4 regions of the Bacillus luti genome follow, and region 1 is predicted to be linked to each of the others. Evidence: riboswitches for the same ligand, from Rfam matches in the RefSeq annotation. Region 1 holds a riboswitch; each other region holds the start of a gene.
What was found. A riboswitch is a leader RNA that binds a small molecule or an ion and turns the genes downstream of it on or off. The one in region 1 is predicted to bind S-adenosylmethionine.
Positions count from the first base shown of each region.

Region 2: it holds a riboswitch for S-adenosylmethionine, as region 1 does, so the genes downstream of both, metK (methionine adenosyltransferase) here and EUC40_RS11090 (M20 family metallopeptidase) in region 1, are expected to answer to the same signal.
Region 3: it holds a riboswitch for S-adenosylmethionine, as region 1 does, so the genes downstream of both, EUC40_RS02020 (methionine ABC transporter ATP-binding protein) here and EUC40_RS11090 (M20 family metallopeptidase) in region 1, are expected to answer to the same signal.
Region 4: it holds a riboswitch for S-adenosylmethionine, as region 1 does, so the genes downstream of both, EUC40_RS20825 (LLM class flavin-dependent oxidoreductase) here and EUC40_RS11090 (M20 family metallopeptidase) in region 1, are expected to answer to the same signal.

Region 1 covers NZ_CP040336.1:2,162,579-2,166,796, reverse strand. Annotated here, with positions in the region: gene EUC40_RS11095 (Lrp/AsnC family transcriptional regulator) at 1-433, shown strand, start outside; gene EUC40_RS11090 (M20 family metallopeptidase) at 593-1,798, opposite strand; SAM riboswitch class I at 1,887-1,988, opposite strand; gene EUC40_RS11085 (AAA domain-containing protein) at 2,064-4,218, opposite strand, start outside.
Region 2 covers NZ_CP040336.1:606,759-610,976, forward strand. Annotated here, with positions in the region: gene pckA (phosphoenolpyruvate carboxykinase (ATP)) at 1-1,021, opposite strand, end outside; SAM riboswitch class I at 1,250-1,371, shown strand; gene metK (methionine adenosyltransferase) at 1,541-2,740, shown strand; gene EUC40_RS03160 (hypothetical protein) at 2,782-2,961, opposite strand; gene EUC40_RS03165 (hypothetical protein) at 2,968-3,147, opposite strand; gene EUC40_RS03170 (hypothetical protein) at 3,163-3,378, opposite strand; gene EUC40_RS03175 (MogA/MoaB family molybdenum cofactor biosynthesis protein) at 3,481-3,990, shown strand; gene EUC40_RS03180 (molybdenum cofactor guanylyltransferase) at 3,987-4,218, shown strand, end outside.
Region 3 covers NZ_CP040336.1:405,088-409,305, reverse strand. Annotated here, with positions in the region: gene metQ (methionine ABC transporter substrate-binding lipoprotein MetQ) at 1-417, opposite strand, end outside; gene EUC40_RS02025 (methionine ABC transporter permease) at 441-1,106, opposite strand; gene EUC40_RS02020 (methionine ABC transporter ATP-binding protein) at 1,099-2,124, opposite strand; SAM riboswitch class I at 2,304-2,411, opposite strand; gene EUC40_RS02015 (hypothetical protein) at 2,537-2,881, opposite strand; gene EUC40_RS02010 (thioredoxin family protein) at 3,034-3,342, opposite strand; gene EUC40_RS02005 (toprim domain-containing protein) at 3,346-3,690, opposite strand.
Region 4 covers NZ_CP040336.1:4,107,129-4,111,346, reverse strand. Annotated here, with positions in the region: gene EUC40_RS20840 (response regulator transcription factor) at 1-399, shown strand, start outside; gene EUC40_RS20835 (sensor histidine kinase) at 396-1,766, shown strand; gene EUC40_RS20830 (hypothetical protein) at 1,965-2,171, opposite strand; SAM riboswitch class I at 2,428-2,534, shown strand; gene EUC40_RS20825 (LLM class flavin-dependent oxidoreductase) at 2,617-3,675, shown strand; gene EUC40_RS20820 (ATP-grasp domain-containing protein) at 3,668-4,218, shown strand, end outside.

The DNA of each region.
Region 1 (4,218 bases):
CACAGTAAAACTGGATGAAATCGATCACAAAATAATGAACTTGTTGTATGAAAATGCGAGAATTTCTGTTTCAGAAATAGGACGAATTATATCCATGACGCAACCTGCTGTAAAAGAGCGAATTAACAAACTTGAAGATCAAGGAGTTATAGCAGCTTACCGAACAAAATTTGAGCCTTCCAAAATTAATAAAAACATTCAAGCATTCATTATGTTTAAAACGAGCCAATGCTCTGATTTTATCCAATATTGTAATGCCGCTCCCGAAGTAACAGATTTATATCGAATTAGCGGGGAATTTAATTATATGATGAAGGTCATGAGCGAGTCGATGGATTCCCTAGCTGTATTTTTAGACTCTTTAATGCAATTCGGATTATCGTCTCCTTTAATTGTTTTAAAGAGTGAGTTTGAGGAGAAATTGTCGTTCTGATAAAGGGATACGTATTATTCTCGCTAACAGTAAAAGTTTCTCCTTTTTGAGGAAAAGCAGCAAAATCAATAATTAGTAAACAAAAAAGAACATTGATTTTCCAATGTTCTTTTTTACATTTCTGCTTATTAATTAGATTCCCCGTTGAATAAGTTACCCTTACCCCTGATTCCTCTGCGCCTCTCTAAACTCCTCCTTCACCTTCTCTAACAACCCTTCTTCTGTAATTAATCGATAAGCGGTATTCGCTAATGCTTTTGCCGATGTAATTAATGCTTTATCGCCTAGTTCTGAACGTGCTGCTTCTCTAAATTCATTCGTATGCGCAATTAAGTCATCTGGGCCGATTTTAATGTACGGGTGAATGGTCGGTACGACTTGGCTTACGTTTCCTGCGTCTGTTGAACCAATGCCCACTCTTTCTTTACGATTTACGTCTTCACCTTGTAATTCTAATTCTTCTGCTACGACGTCGTTATATGTTTTTGTTACGAGTAGTTCATCGATTTCATTTTGGAATTGATGGATTTTTACTTTTGTACCTGTTGCTAATGCTGCTCCCTCAGCGATATTTCTTACTTTCTCTGTTACTTCTGCACATCTTTTTCGCGTTGCTGCACGAATGAAGAACCTAGCTGCGGCGTAGTCAGGAATAATGTTAGGTGCTTTTCCGCCCTCTGTAATAACACCATGAATTCTTACATCTGACGGAAGTTGTTGGCGAAGTGCGTTAATACTGTTGTACAGCTGGATAACCGCATCTAATGCGTTAATCCCTTCTTCAGGTGAAGCTGCGGCATGAGCTGTTTTTCCGTAAAAATGAAAATCAAGTGGATCGACCGCTAATGATGGACTCGTTGTCGCTGTTTTTCCACTCGGATGAATCATAAGTGCCGCATCAATGTTTTTAAATAAACCTGCTTTTACATAACTTGATTTCGCACTACCATTTGGCCCACCTTCCTCTGCTGGTGTCCCAAACACGACAACTTCTCCGCCGATTTCTTCAAGCGTTTCTGATAATGCGATTGCTGCCGCAACGCTAATTGTCCCAATTAAATTGTGACCACACGCATGACCGAGTCCTGGTAAAGCGTCATACTCAGCTAAAAACGCGATAACTGGCCCTTGTTTTCCTGAACTTTTCCGCGCGATAAATCCTGTTTCATGTCCAGCTATATTGTGCTGCAATTGGAACCCTGCACTCCCTAGCAGTAAACTTAACGTTCTTGATGCATAAAACTCTTGATTACCAATCTCCGGATTCGCATGAATATTATGACTTGTTTCTATGTACTTTTCCTTATTTCTTTCTATACTCTCTTCAATTGTTTTTCTTTGTGACGTTACTCCAGTCGCTCCCATTGTTCTTCCTCCTTTTATTTTCACGTAAAAAAGCCTCTTTCTAAAAGATAGAAAGAGGCTTCTGCATATACAGTCAAAATGAGCTTCTTTCTTATCTTTCAAGTTACCTTGCTGGAATTGGCACAGTATTCATAAAGAATCCGCTGCCGAGGTATCATAGGGCCAGTCCCTCCACCTCTCGTGATAAGAATTTTCATAAAATTATATTAAATTATTTTCATTCTAAGTTCATTCCGATTAAAAGTCAAGGAATTCCTATCCGAATTTACCGAATATCTAAAAATCCTTTTAGTACACCAATTGTTTCTGGTGCTTGCAGTCTTGCACATACGTATGGAAACTCCGTACTACCTTCAAATATCATTTGAGATGTGAGTGGTGCGCCTGCCCAGAAGATTTCATCATCAATTACGATAAACGGGAATGCTTTATTTTGCCTTTGTAACTTTACATTCTTCAACGGAACTGGTCCATCACTATACACTGTTATTTGCGCATTTGTACGCATTAACGCTTGCCATACTCGTTTATCCACTTGTTTTGTACTTGGAAGTGAAATGATAATTTTTCGTTTTGCGGCTAAAATATCTTTTAATACCCCTTTCGGCTCTTCAAGATTCATTTCCATATACCAGCGTAATCGTTTCGAAATTTTTCGCTCCCACAATTGTCTTGATGTCGTGCGATCATACACATCTCCGTGACGTTCTATATGAGCTGTTAATTGTGATAACGCTTGTTTTCTCGATAAGTTTTTACGCATATAATGGCAATCTGATAATTGAATGAACTTTCCTCTCGCTCTCGTTACCGCTACATTGACGAGGCGATGGTTTTTATGGTCAAAGAATAACACGCCAGGTCGTTCTTGCGGATAACTATCCACCGTATCAAAGATCATCATATCTCTTTCAGAACCTTGAAACTTATGAACGGTCGCTGCTAAAACTGGTATGTGTCGATACTTCGTTTTCTGCAACATTTCTCTAATACACGTTGATAAAAAACGAGACTGTGCTCTGTAAGGTGTAACGACACCGATCGATTGAACACCGTCTAACAGTCCGATTAACATCATTTGCATCGCTACTAAACCAGACATAATATTAAAACGAGAACCAGAAGCAGCGTCTTTTAATGAAAATGCTCCCATTAAACTCGTATCAAATAAAACACTCGCCTCATTTGCGAACGGCTGCAATTGCGCAAGTTCTTTACGTTCTGAAACGGACGGATGATCGTATACTCTATTTTTATAAATAAATGAATTCGTAAACTTCGATATATCCGCATGCATACGTCTTTGTTCCTGCAACATAAAAAGGTTCGGATGTGCTTCTGATTTATTAACAGACTCAACAATCCCGGCATGGTAAAACATATCTTCGCCAAGCCATTTGCGAACGAGTTCATGGTTTGCCATCGCAATTGGAGGTAACTGTAAGAAGTCGCCACAAACGACGATACGTTTTCCAAGTGAAGCAGCTAATGCGATTTGCGGAACGAACGCCATACTCACTTCATCTACGACAACTAAATCAAATGTACGTTCATAAATAAGTGAATCAATGGCACATTTCGATAAAGTCGCGCCGATTACTTTCGCATTTTCAATGTATTCTTTTTCTACTTCTTTAATTTTTGCTTTTTGCTTTCGAAGATCACTTTCAATCTCTTGTATACGCTTCTTATCAGCAGATGTCGCTTTATATGATAAAATCTTTTCACGAAGCTCTTGGCGTGTCTCTTCTAAATAGAGTCTCTCCTCACCCCAAGACCCGTTCGTCGTTTCTACTAACTTCGACGCAAGTAACGTTTCATGATTTCGTATATGTTCATGTTGACTATAACCGTAACGAACAATTTCACCAGGCGTCCATTTCTTTTTCTTTTCAATTTGCTTCGTTACTTCGCTCATTAATACATCAACAGCCGCGTTACTATGAGCTAACACAAGTACCGATTTTCCTTTTTGATAATGAGCCGAAATAATACGCGATAAATTGTACGACTTCCCTGTTCCAGGTGGTCCCCATACGTACGTTGTCGGATTGTAAAACGAACGATACGCCAATTCATTTTTCGGATTTTTCATTTTTTCAAGATGCTTCGGACTGCTCGTTCCGTCTACAAGACGTTTTATACGATTACGTTTTAGCTTATCTTGACGCGCTTCTTTTAATCGCTCTTGCAGCTGTTCTAGCAATTGCCACGGTTCACTATATAAAACCGCTTCTCGTATTTCACCTTGTATATAATCATTTAATTTCAGTTCTATTTCTAATCCATGTACAGATAATACTTCCCCTGTCGCTTCCTCACCATCGAACTCAATTCGAATTGGTGAACCTTCAGGTAAGCTTACTTCCGAAATAAGCTGAAATACGTATACTGTATTCTCATAATCTGTATATAAAAAA
Region 2 (4,218 bases), 1.6 Mb from region 1:
TATTTGGATGTCCTGCAACACTTGGCAGTACGATATTGTCAATCGCATGCATAGGGTATGCAGCACGTGTATTTTCTGTTAAAGTAGTATCGTTGTAGTCTGCGATACGCGTTTGGTCATTAATGATAACGTTTTCTAAAACAGATCCAAATTTGATTGCATCAAAAATTTGTGGCTCTTTCTCGTGAGAAAGGTTTACGCATTTCGCATAGCAACCGCCTTCAATATTGAATACACCGTTATCAGACCATCCATGCTCGTCGTCACCGATTAATTTACGGTTTGGATCAGCAGACAATGTTGTTTTACCTGTTCCAGATAATCCGAAGAATAGTGCCACGTCGCCTTCTTCACCTACGTTTGCAGAGCAATGCATAGAAAGGATATCTTGTTCAGGTAGTAAGAAGTTCATAATAGAGAAAATTGATTTTTTCATTTCTCCAGCGTATTCTGTACCACCGATCAGTACGATACGTTTTTCGAATGAAACCATAATGAATGCTTCAGAATTTGTGCCGTCAATTGCTGGGTCTGCTTTGAAGTTCGGCGCAGAAACAATTGTAAATTCTGATTCATGAGTTGTTAATTCTTCTTCAGTTGGACGAATAAATAATTGGTGTACGAACAAATTATGCCATGCGTATTCGTTAACAACTTGAATTGGTAGGCGATAGTTGCGATCAGCGCCTGCAAATCCTTTGAAGATGAATAACTCTTCTTTTTCTTTTAAGTATTCTAATACTTTTGTATATAATTTATTAAAATGTTCTTCAGAAATCGGTTGGTTCACAGCTCCCCAAGCAATTTTGTCAGCAACCGATGCTTCTTTCACAATAAATTTATCTTTAGGAGAACGTCCTGTATATTTTCCAGTTGAAGCAGAAACGGCACCAGTCGAAGTTAATTTCCCTTCATTTCGCATTAATACTTTTTCCACTAATTGCGGAACACTTAGTTGAATCTGTGCATTGCTTCCGTTCAATAATTCATGTAAACCAATTTGGACATTCACAGTACTCATATTTATATACCATCCTTTTCATTTAATGAAATATTTCTCGTAATCCCCATCAATAGTATAACACAATTATATAAATAATGTATACTATTTCTTTATTTTTGTTTGTGTGAATGTATTAATTCCTTATTAATATTCCATTCTCTCTCTATTGAGAAAAACTTTCAGGAAAATGTGAATATTAATTGACAAATGAATATCATTTCTTTAGTATAGGTTGGGACGGATACTCTCTTATCCCGAGCTGGCGGAGGGACAGGCCCGATGAAGCCCAGCAACCTCATCTGTATTGGTAAATACAGGTGAATAGGTGCTAAAACCTGTGCGAGGCTACAGGTCTCGAACGATAAGAGCGAAGGGCAAAAAGCAGTATGCAAGTAGCAAATTAAACCTTTCCTCTATGTAAAGTGGGAAAGGTTTTTCTGTATGCTTGTGTGGGAGAATAAATGTATGTCGCAGTTTGTGGCAAATTAAGGATGAGTTCCGTACAATATATACAATTACTGTAGGGAGGTTTACCACATGACAAAAAAACGTCATCTGTTCACATCTGAGTCTGTAACTGAAGGACATCCAGATAAAATTTGTGACCAAATTTCTGATTCAATTTTAGATGCGATCTTATCAAAAGACGCAAATGCACGTGTAGCTTGTGAAACAACTGTAACAACTGGTTTAGTATTGGTAGCGGGGGAAATTACGACTTCTACTTACGTAGACATTCCGAAAATCGTTCGTGAAACAATTCAAGGCATTGGTTACACACGCGCAAAATACGGATTCGATGCAGAAACTTGTGCAGTTTTAACATCTATCGATGAGCAATCTGCTGACATCGCTATGGGTGTTGACCAAGCGCTAGAAGCACGCGAAGGTCAAATGACTGACGCTGAGATTGAGGCAATTGGTGCAGGAGACCAAGGTTTAATGTTTGGTTTCGCATGTAATGAGACACAAGAGTTAATGCCACTTCCAATCTCGCTTGCTCACAAATTAGCTCGCCGTTTAACTGAAGTACGTAAAGATGATACATTATCATACCTACGTCCGGATGGAAAAACGCAAGTTACAGTTGAGTATGATGAAAATGGTAAACCTGTACGTGTAGATACAATCGTAATTTCTACACAGCATCATCCAGATGTTACATGGGAAGAAATCGATCGCGATTTAAAAGAGCATGTAATTAAAGCTGTAGTTCCAGCAGAATTAATGGATGGAGAAACGAAATTCTTCATTAACCCAACTGGCCGCTTCGTAATTGGTGGACCACAAGGTGATGCTGGTTTAACAGGACGTAAAATCATCGTTGATACTTACGGTGGATACGCTCGCCACGGTGGCGGTGCATTCTCTGGTAAAGATGCAACGAAAGTTGACCGTTCAGCAGCATATGCAGCTCGTTATGTTGCGAAAAACATCGTAGCAGCTGGTCTTGCTGACAAAGCAGAAGTACAACTTGCATACGCAATCGGTGTAGCACAACCAGTATCAATTTCAGTTGATACATTCGGCACTGGTAAAGTATCTGAAGACGTATTAGTAGAACTAGTTCGTAACAACTTCGATCTTCGCCCAGCTGGTATTATTAAAATGCTAGACTTACGTCGCCCAATTTACAAACAAACAGCAGCTTACGGCCACTTCGGACGTACTGATGTAGATCTAACATGGGAACGTACAGACAAAGCTGCAGCTTTAAAAGAGCAAGCTGGTCTATAATATATGAAAAAAAGCTTTGCGCGGTGAGCGCAAAGCTTTTTTTATTTTATTTTACTTATTATTTGAATACATGAATGACAATGTACTTCTCCTTCTAGTTCAATATACTTTTTCATATTTGTCATTCCGCTTGCCGGAAAGGGCATATGAATCCATGCTTTTTCATACGTTTGTATTTCTTTTTGACATGATTTACAAAGGATTGGTTTCTTACGGAACATAGAAAATCAACCTTTCAGTTGGCGTGCTTTTCCGGCGCAAAAAGCACTGCATAGTAAAAATAGCGTTGCGAATATAATGCTCACTAATGTAGCGGATGGGATTGCCCCTTTTAGAGAAAAACCGACGGTGATGGAAGCGATAAATAAGAGGATGAATGTTGTTGTTAATTTTTTATAAATTTCCATAGTATGTAGACCTCCTTATTTAGAGATAGAACGTATAAAAATAAAATCTAATATATAGGCAAGTACGAGAGGAATTAATGTGCTAGTCAAATAGTAACGAATACCACCATCCGGCATAAGCACATACAATTTTAAAAAGTTTATATCAAATCCGTAAGCGATGCATTGAAACACGGATAAAATAATAAGGAATGGTATAATAGGTACATATCGTTTTATGTTATAAAACATAAAAAAACTCCTTTATATGGATAAATATACTTATATTGTATCATATTGAATTCTTTAATTTATACATAATTTTACAAAGTTAAATGAAAGGAAAGATGAAAAATGAGCGTAACCGAGCATAAAAAACAAGCGCCAAAAGAAGTGCGCTGCAAGATCGTAACGATTTCCGATACACGTACAGAAGAGACAGATAAGAGCGGACAACTATTACATGAATTGTTAAAAGAAGCAGGACATACAGTGACTTCTTATGAAATTGTAAAAGATGATAAAGAAAGCATTCAGCAAGCAGTGTTAGCTGGCTATCATAAGGAAGATGTAGATGTTGTATTAACGAATGGCGGTACTGGTATTACGAAGCGTGATGTCACAATTGAAGCGGTATCAGTTCTATTAGATAAAGAAATTGTCGGATTTGGTGAGTTGTTCCGCATGATTAGTTATTTAGAAGATATCGGAAGCAGCGCAATGTTAAGTAGAGCAATTGGCGGTACAATTGGGCGTAAAGTAGTCTTTTCAATGCCGGGATCTAGCGGAGCCGTTCGCCTTGCGATGAATAAATTAATTTTACCGGAATTAGGTCATATTACATTTGAGCTGCATCGCCAATGAGTAAGTGGGCTGGAATTGTATTAGCGGGCGGTATGTCGAGTAGATTCGGTGAACCGAAAGCGCTAGCGAGCTGGGGTGGGAGTACTTTTGTTGAGCATATTTTGAAAGTGATGACAACTGCGGTGCAAGAAGTTGTAGTCATTAGTCACTCCGATATAAAAGAGCGAGTAGAGCAACTCATACAAGTTCCTGTTATAGAAGATATTCCGCATTATAAAGGAAACGGCC
Region 3 (4,218 bases), 1.8 Mb from region 1:
TCCATGGTCAGCAACTGAGTTACTCATAATAATTGTCGCTCCGTCTGGAAGCTCTTTTAAGCTTTTATATTTTTGAGAATATACGCCAATTGGTTCTAAATGAATTTTTCCTGCTACTTCAAAATCATATTTTTTATCTTTAATTTCTTTTTCTAAATACGGAATGTGCTGGAAATAGTTAGCGTCTAACTCCTTATCCGCTAACGCTTTATTTGGCAACACGTAATCTTGGAATTTTTTCACTTCTAATTCAATTCCTTTTTTCTCAAGTAACGGTTTTGCCTTTTCTAAAATTTCAGCGTGCGGTACGTTAGAAGCCCCCACTACTAGTTTCTTTTCGTCTTTATCTTTCCCCCCGCAGGCAGCTAACCCAAAAATAGAAGTTGAAATAAGTGCTGTAAGTAATAATTTTTTCATTTGAAACATCCTCCCGTTTTTTATTATCGTTTATCTATTCGAGTCGTTACACGATCACCAATCCACTGAATGAAAAATACAACTAGTAATACACAAATTGTCGCAACGATTGTTACGTCGTTATTTCCTCGTTGGAATCCTTCTAAATAAGCAAGTGTTCCAAGGCCACCAGCACCAACAACTCCTGCCATTGCTGTATAGCCTACTAAAGCAATTGTCGTTACCGTAATACCAGATACTAATGCTGGTAATGATTCTGGAATCAATACTTTTAAAATAATTGTGCTTGTTTTTGCTCCCATCGCTTTTGAAGCTTCAATTACACCTTTATCAATTTCACGAAGTGCAATTTCAACCATTCGTGCATAGAATGGTGCCGCTCCGATGATTAAAGCTGGCAACGCTGCACTCGCTCCAAGAATTGTTCCAAGAAGGATTTTCGTGAATGGGATTAATAAAATAATTAAAATGATGAACGGTATAGAACGGAATATGTTTACGAACGCTCCAATCACCGTATTAATCGATTTGTTTTCCCATAAATTATCTTTCGCTGTCATGAAAAGTAACAATCCTAAAATAAGTCCTAAAATAAATGTAGCAAGAGCTGCGATTGCCGTCATATATAACGTTTCACCAGTTGCTTCTAACATTTGATTCCAATCAACATTTGTGAGTAACTTATCCATGTGCAATCACCTCCAGCTCTACTTGATCTTGATGAATTCCTTCTATCGCTTGCTGGATCGCTGTTTCCTCACCATTTAAATGAACGACTAAACTACCGTAAGAGCCGTTATTCGTTTGTGCGATATTTCCCTGCAAAATGCTTACTTCTATATCACTGCGCTGCATTAATCTTTGAAGTACCGGTCTTTCTACAGCCTCGCCGATAAACTGCAAGCGGATTACTTTTCCATCTGGATATTTTTCAATTAAACTTTCAATCGTCTCATTTGTATCTTCAGAATCCGTTAACTGTTGTACAAATCGTTTCGTAATGTCCTGCTGCGGATTACGGAATACGTCAAGTACTGGACCCGTTTCTACAATCTTTCCTCTCTCCATTACCGCAACGCGATTACAAATCTTTCGAATTACATGCATCTCATGTGTAATGAGTACAATTGTTAAACCGAGACGCTTATTAATATCTAATAGTAAATCTAAAATTTGATCTGTCGTTTCTGGATCAAGAGCTGACGTCGCTTCATCACATAAAAGTACTTGTGGATTGTTAGCCAATGCTCTCGCAATACCAACGCGTTGCTTTTGTCCACCACTTAACTGAGATGGGTACGCGTCTCCTCTTCCTTCTAATCCAACAAGGTGAATTAGCTCATCAACACGTTTTCTTCTCTTTTCCTTATCGACGCCTGCAATCTCAAGTGGAAATGCAATATTTTCACGTACAGTTCGTGACCAAAGTAAGTTGAAGTGCTGAAAAATCATTCCGATTTCTTGCCTTGCCTTACGAAGTTCGCTTCCTGTAATTGCTGAAATGACACGATTTGCAATTGTAATTTGGCCAGAAGTTGGTTTCTCCAACTGATTGAATAATCTAATTAAAGAACTTTTTCCAGCGCCACTATATCCGATAACACCAAATATTTCACCTTTATCTATTTTTAAATTGGCATTATCTACAGCAGTGACATCACCGCTTTTTGCTTTATATATTTTCTTTACATTCTCTAATAAAATCATGGTGTATCACCCCTATTTTGTTTGGATCGACTCCGCAATTTTTTATTTTTGATGCGTGTAGTCCACCGTTATCATTACTTTTATTATTTGAATGTCCTCCACATTCAAACAATAAAAAAACCTTTCTGCTTTAGAGAAGCAGAAAGGTTTATATGCGTATATAACAACATTATCCCTCTCTCTCATCTCTCAAAGCATTTGCTTTGCAGGAATTGGCACCATTTCAACATAAGTTGACGGTTGCCGGGCTTCACAGGGCACAGTCCCTCCACCTCTCTTGATAAGAGAAATCAGATTAAATTTTCGTCTGATTTGTAATTTATGAAATTGTCTATATTTTATGAATTGAATTGTATCAATATCCACACACCATGTCAACAGAAATTTTCATAAAAAATGAAACTTCAGAATTTTAAGCACCTACTGACATCGGTTTACATATATGAAACATCGACTCGACTAATAGCATCGTTCGATACGTCCCAGAATAATGTACACGTCCATCATTCATTAACATTTGTAATCGTGTATTTCCGTTCACTAGTTGTTCTACACCTTCTTCATCTACACACACGATTTGTTCTGTTCCTCTTTCCTCTTGCAACAGCTCTATATAATCTCTTGAAATTTGTAACGAGCAACATTCATCTCCAAAACGGAAATTAACAATTCTTTCTCCTTGTCTTAGAAGTGGTTCTAAATGGTATTGACCGTTAGCGTAATTTACAAATGATTGCAGCAAAGAATATAATTTCACCCTAAATCACATCCTTCATATCACTTTCTATTACATACCATTCCCTCTCACTAAAGAGCAATCCTGTTATTTTCGCTCGACAAATACTGTACCTACCCTGCATCTCGACATATTTCCCAAGAAATATGTCGAGGCGGCAAAAACTTTGCCGCCTACTTTAATTCCGTATATAAATATTCAACCGAATGAAATGCATATATCTTCTTCATGAGTGTCCCATTTTCAAAAACAAGTAAACACGGTACACTTTCGATTCCATACTCTTTCGCTAAATGCGGAGCAAAATTCAAATCTAACATTCCAATTTTCAGATCCTCAATTGTCATCTCAACAATCGTTAACATCTTTTTTGCTAATTGGCATGTTCCACACATCGGAGTATATACATATAACACTGTTTTTTCTTCGTTCTCTATTAGGGCTGTAGCCTCGGCTCCTGTCCAGTCAATCACTTCTATCATTCCTTACCGTAAATATTCTGTATAGACGTCAATGTCAGCTCCCCATAATACATTTGCTAAGTGTGAAGACGGCGCAGTTGCCACTTCTCGGTATGAGCGATCGATATAAATATGCTCTGCTTGCGGAAATTCTTTTCGAAATTGTTTCCTTAACTTTTCTCCAGCATCATCAGCATCCACTAGCACATACACTTCCTTATCAAAAAACTGATCAACGAGCTCATCCATTTTCGACAAACCAATTGTACCATTTGTACAAACAATTTCCACCGGTTCACGAATAATAGATTCAATCTTTCTTCTATCTGATGTACCTTCTACAATAATGACCTTTTCTACATAAATCATATGTCATCACCCGATCACCATATACTATACAACCTTTAACTTAGTATATAGTATATTCGTTATTTTCATGTTGTTTCCTGTTTATTTTTGCAAAAGAAAAGCGCAAGCGGCTTACTCAGAACAAGAGGGCATTGGAACTACTGAACTAGAGGCGCTTTTTGCCTCAAGTGAAGGAGTGAAATGACCGAATGTTCTAGCCGCTGGAGCTGGATCATAACGAAAAGCGGAACCGACTGTTTAGCCCTATTGGCTAAGGTTCTTTCGCACAGAAGACGCTTTTTGTCTTCTCGTGCGGAAGGTTCTTAGACATGAAGGGCTAGGAGGTGAAGCTGGACAATGAAAAGCGCAAGCGGCTCGTTCAGATTGTGAGGGGGATGGAGCTTCTGACGTAAAGGCGCTTTTTGCCTTGCAGGAAAAAGCGAAGCCACCGAACAATCTAGCCGCTGAAGCTGGACAATAACGAAAAGCGGAACCGACTGTTTAGCCCTGTTGGCTAAGGTTCTTTCGCACAGAAGACGCTTTTTGTCT
Region 4 (4,218 bases), 1.9 Mb from region 1:
TTAGGTGCGGACGATTATTTAGTAAAGCCGTTTGCTTTTGATGAACTATTAGCAAGAATTCGAGTGTTAATGCGAAGAAAAACAGGGAATACATCTAATGTGTTTGAAATCGCTGACCTAGTGGTGGATTGCAATATGCATAAAGTAACAAGGGGAGACCAAGTTATCAATCTTTCCAGTAAAGAATTTGCTATTTTAGAATATATGATTCGTAATAAAGAAGTTGTGTTGACACGAGATAAGATTGAGCAACATGTGTGGAATTACGACTATGAAGGCGGCTCGAATATTATTGATGTTTACGTCCGATACCTTCGTAAAAAAATTGATAGCCAGTTTGAAACGAAGTTAATTCATACGGTACGAGGCACTGGTTACGTATTGCGAGTAGAATCATGAAAAAACTATCAATAAAAATGAGAGTAACCCTTTGGTATACGGGGTTAGTTGTAATTATTATGGCACTCGTGTTAGCTTTTATTTTAACTTCTTCAGATAAAGTTGTACTTTTTAATATGAAAAATCAATTAAAGAGCACAGTAAAAGAAAGCATTGAAGATATCAAATATAAGCATGGACAGTTAAAGATTGACGATGAGTTTGAAACTTTAGAAGATGGAGTAAATCTTCTCATTTATAGTAAGCAAGGTGAGCTACTGGCAGGAAGTAGTCCGGCCGGCTTTAATAAAAAGGTATCGCTTAAATCCGATGAAATACGAACTATTAAAAATGGTAATAAAGAATGGATAGTATATGATTTTCTCCATAATGCAGACGGCGATGAGCAAGTCTGGGTTCGTGGAATAATGACGATGAACCAATTATCATCAACGATGAATACGCTTATTGTGGTAACACTCATCTCTTTCCCATTACTTATTCTCATTGCGGCAGTGGGAGGATATTTTATTACACAAAGAGCGTTTCGACCTGTGAAACAAATGAGTGATTCAGCCAGTGAAATTGGTGATGGTAAAGACCTTTCGAAGAGAATTAATTTACAAGGTTCATCGAAAGACGAAATTTATCATTTAGCACAAACCTTTGACAACATGTTTGAGCGATTGGAGAAGTCATTCGAAAGTGAAAAACAATTTACATCTGACGCATCTCATGAATTAAGAACGCCAACATCTGTTATTATTTCCCAATGCGAATACGCCTTATCGCAGAGGAATAATCCGAAAGAAATGGAAGAATCTTTAGAAGTGATTTTAAGGCAATCAAGTAAAATGTCCTCGTTAATCTCGCAACTTTTATTATTAGCACGAGTTGACCAAGGAAAGCATGATACTTTTCAATTTGAATGTATCAATATGAGTGAATTAACGGAAATCGTTGTAGAAGAGCTTTCATTAATGGTTCAAGAAGCCTCGATTGATATAACAACAAATATAGAGGAAGACCTGTTTATTAAAGCAGATCAAACGTTGATGATGCGTTTATTAATGAATTTACTAACGAATGCGATTGCTTATGGCAAAGCGAATGGTAGTGTGAATATACAACTGTTCCGTGATGGAACAAACATAATAGGTAAAGTTTCCGATAATGGTATAGGCATCAGCGAGCAACATATTACGAAAATATGGGAACGCTTCTATCGAGTTGATGCAGCACGAACATCTTCAAACATTGGAAACACAGGTTTAGGATTGTCGATGGTAAAATGGATTGTCGAACTACACGGAGGAGAAATTACCGTTGAAAGTAAATTAGGGGAAGGCAGTACTTTTACATTTAAACTACCGATTGAAAAACGATAGTATAAGGGTTAAATTGCGATATAAAAAAACTAAAACAACGTGAATTCCTAATAACTATGGAATTCACGTTGTTTAATTGTATGTTTGGAAAGAATTTAATCAATGGAGGGCATTCAAAAGGTGTTTAGTGTTTTAATAGGCTACACGAAACGAGAAAGAAGATCCTTTACAGCAGAATTTGAGGGTCTTGAATGTATTTTATTCTTTAAATTTCTCCGGTTTTTCCACTCTAAAAGATTTTACTTCACCGCACTCTAAACAAAATGTGGTTAATAGTTTTGAACTCTTTCCTCCTGAAAAGAACCTACTATGTTCATCGTCGCAAACATACGCATGATAGGCGTTTCCAACTCGTCCCTCTTTAAAATTAGTAGAACCACAATTGTCACATCTTTTATTTTTCATGGTATTCACACCTCTTGAAGTTGATATTTATTTTGGTGTATTTTTACGGTAGAAGTAAAGCAACTTAGTTATAAATGATGTTTTCGACATGATACAACATACCCCTTTATATATTCGTAAGTAAAACAATATAATACCCCTATAAATCTCTATAACAATATGATTTCCCACATATCGTTTAATGTGTATCGGAAAAATAAGTATTAAAAATTGATTTTTATTATTCTGACGATTATAATGAATGAAAATCAAACAATTCTTATGTTGAGAAGTGGAGGGACGGGCCCTATGAAACTTCGGCAACCTCGTGTGAGACGAAAGGTGCCAATTCCTGCAGGTGAAGAAACACCTGAAAGATAAGAGCGGTTCAATTAGTCAAGAAGGCTACTCTTATTTGAATAAGAGTAGCTTTTTTTATGGCTAAGAGATGAAGGGGGAGTATGTAGTGGAGTATGGTTTTTGGTTACCGATTTTTGGGGGATGGCTTCGAAATGTAGATGATGAATCTATGCCGCCTACGTTTGAGTATGCAAAACAAACAGCGCAAGCGGCAGAGCAATTAGGTTTTTCAACAACACTTATTGCAGAATTAAACTTAAATGATATAAAAGGTGTGTCAGCACCAAGTTTAGAAGCGTGGACAACTGCGGCAGCACTTGCTGCAGTAACGGATCGATTAGAAATCATGACAGCTGTAAGACCCGGTTTTCACAATCCAGCAGTTACAGCGAAAATGGCAGCGAATATTGATCAATTAAGTAATGGCCGTTTTACATTGAATGTAGTTTCAGCATGGTGGGAAGAAGAAGCGAGGCAGTATGGCGGAGTATTTACCGCACATGATGAAAGATATGATCGCACAGAGGAATTTGTAACAATTTTGAAGGAACTTTGGAAAGAAGAAGAGTTTTCTTATAAAGGGGACTTTTATGAGCTTCATCATACACATTTAAGTCCAAAACCGGTGCAGAAACAAGGCATTAAGCTTTATGCAGGTGGTGAGAGTGAGAGAGGAAAAGAGGTCATTGTAAATCACGTGGATGCATATGTAATGCACGGGGGAACAGTGGAAGAAGTATCTGTGAAAATAGAAGATATGAAGAATCGTAGAAAGAAAGTCACAGAGGAGCCATTACAGTCATTCGGGCTTGCGGCTTACGTCATTTGTCGTGATACAGAAGAAGAGGCACTAGAAGAATGGAGACGCATAACGGATGTGAAAGACGATGCTTTAGGTTATGCGGGTTACCAAGACTTTATTAGTAAATCGCATTTGGAACAGCAAGTGAAGCTCAATGATTATTCTGTATCTAATCGCGGGTTACGTCCTAATTTAATTGGAACACCAGAGAAAATTGCAGAAAGGATACTCGCTTTTGAAAAAGTGGGTGTTACTTTATTACTTTTACAATTTTCGCCACAGCTTGAAGAGATGAAACGATTTTCTGAAAAAGTGATGCCATTAGTTGAAGCAAAAAGAAAGGAATTGATTACAAATGAGTAAAATTTACATATTACATGAGAATAAGGAATGGACGGATCATTTGGTGAAAAGGTTGGAAGAACTGGAGTTACCGTATGAGGAATGGTTTTTAAATGAAGGAACACTTCCGTTAGAACAAGAGCCTCCCCAAGGTGTTTTTTATAGCCGCATGAGTGCCTCTTCACATACGAGAGGACATCGATATGCACCTGAATTGACTGAAGGTGTTCTTGCTTGGCTAGAGGGATACGGGCGAACAGTATTTAACGGGTCTCGAGCGTTACGCCTTGAAGTAAGTAAATTAAATCAATATGCAGCATTAAGAAAATTTGGGATACAAGTGCCGAAAACAATTGGTGCTGTTGGCCGTGATCATATAGTAAAAGCAGCAAGGGAGTTAGGGGAAGTACCGTTCATTACAAAGCATAACCGCGCAGGGAAAGGCCTTGGTGTTCAACTGTTTCATTCCATTAATGCTTTAGAACAATATTTGGACGGTCCGGCGTTTGAAGAACCGATTGATGGAATTACTTTAATCCAGCAATATATTGAAGCGCCAGAACC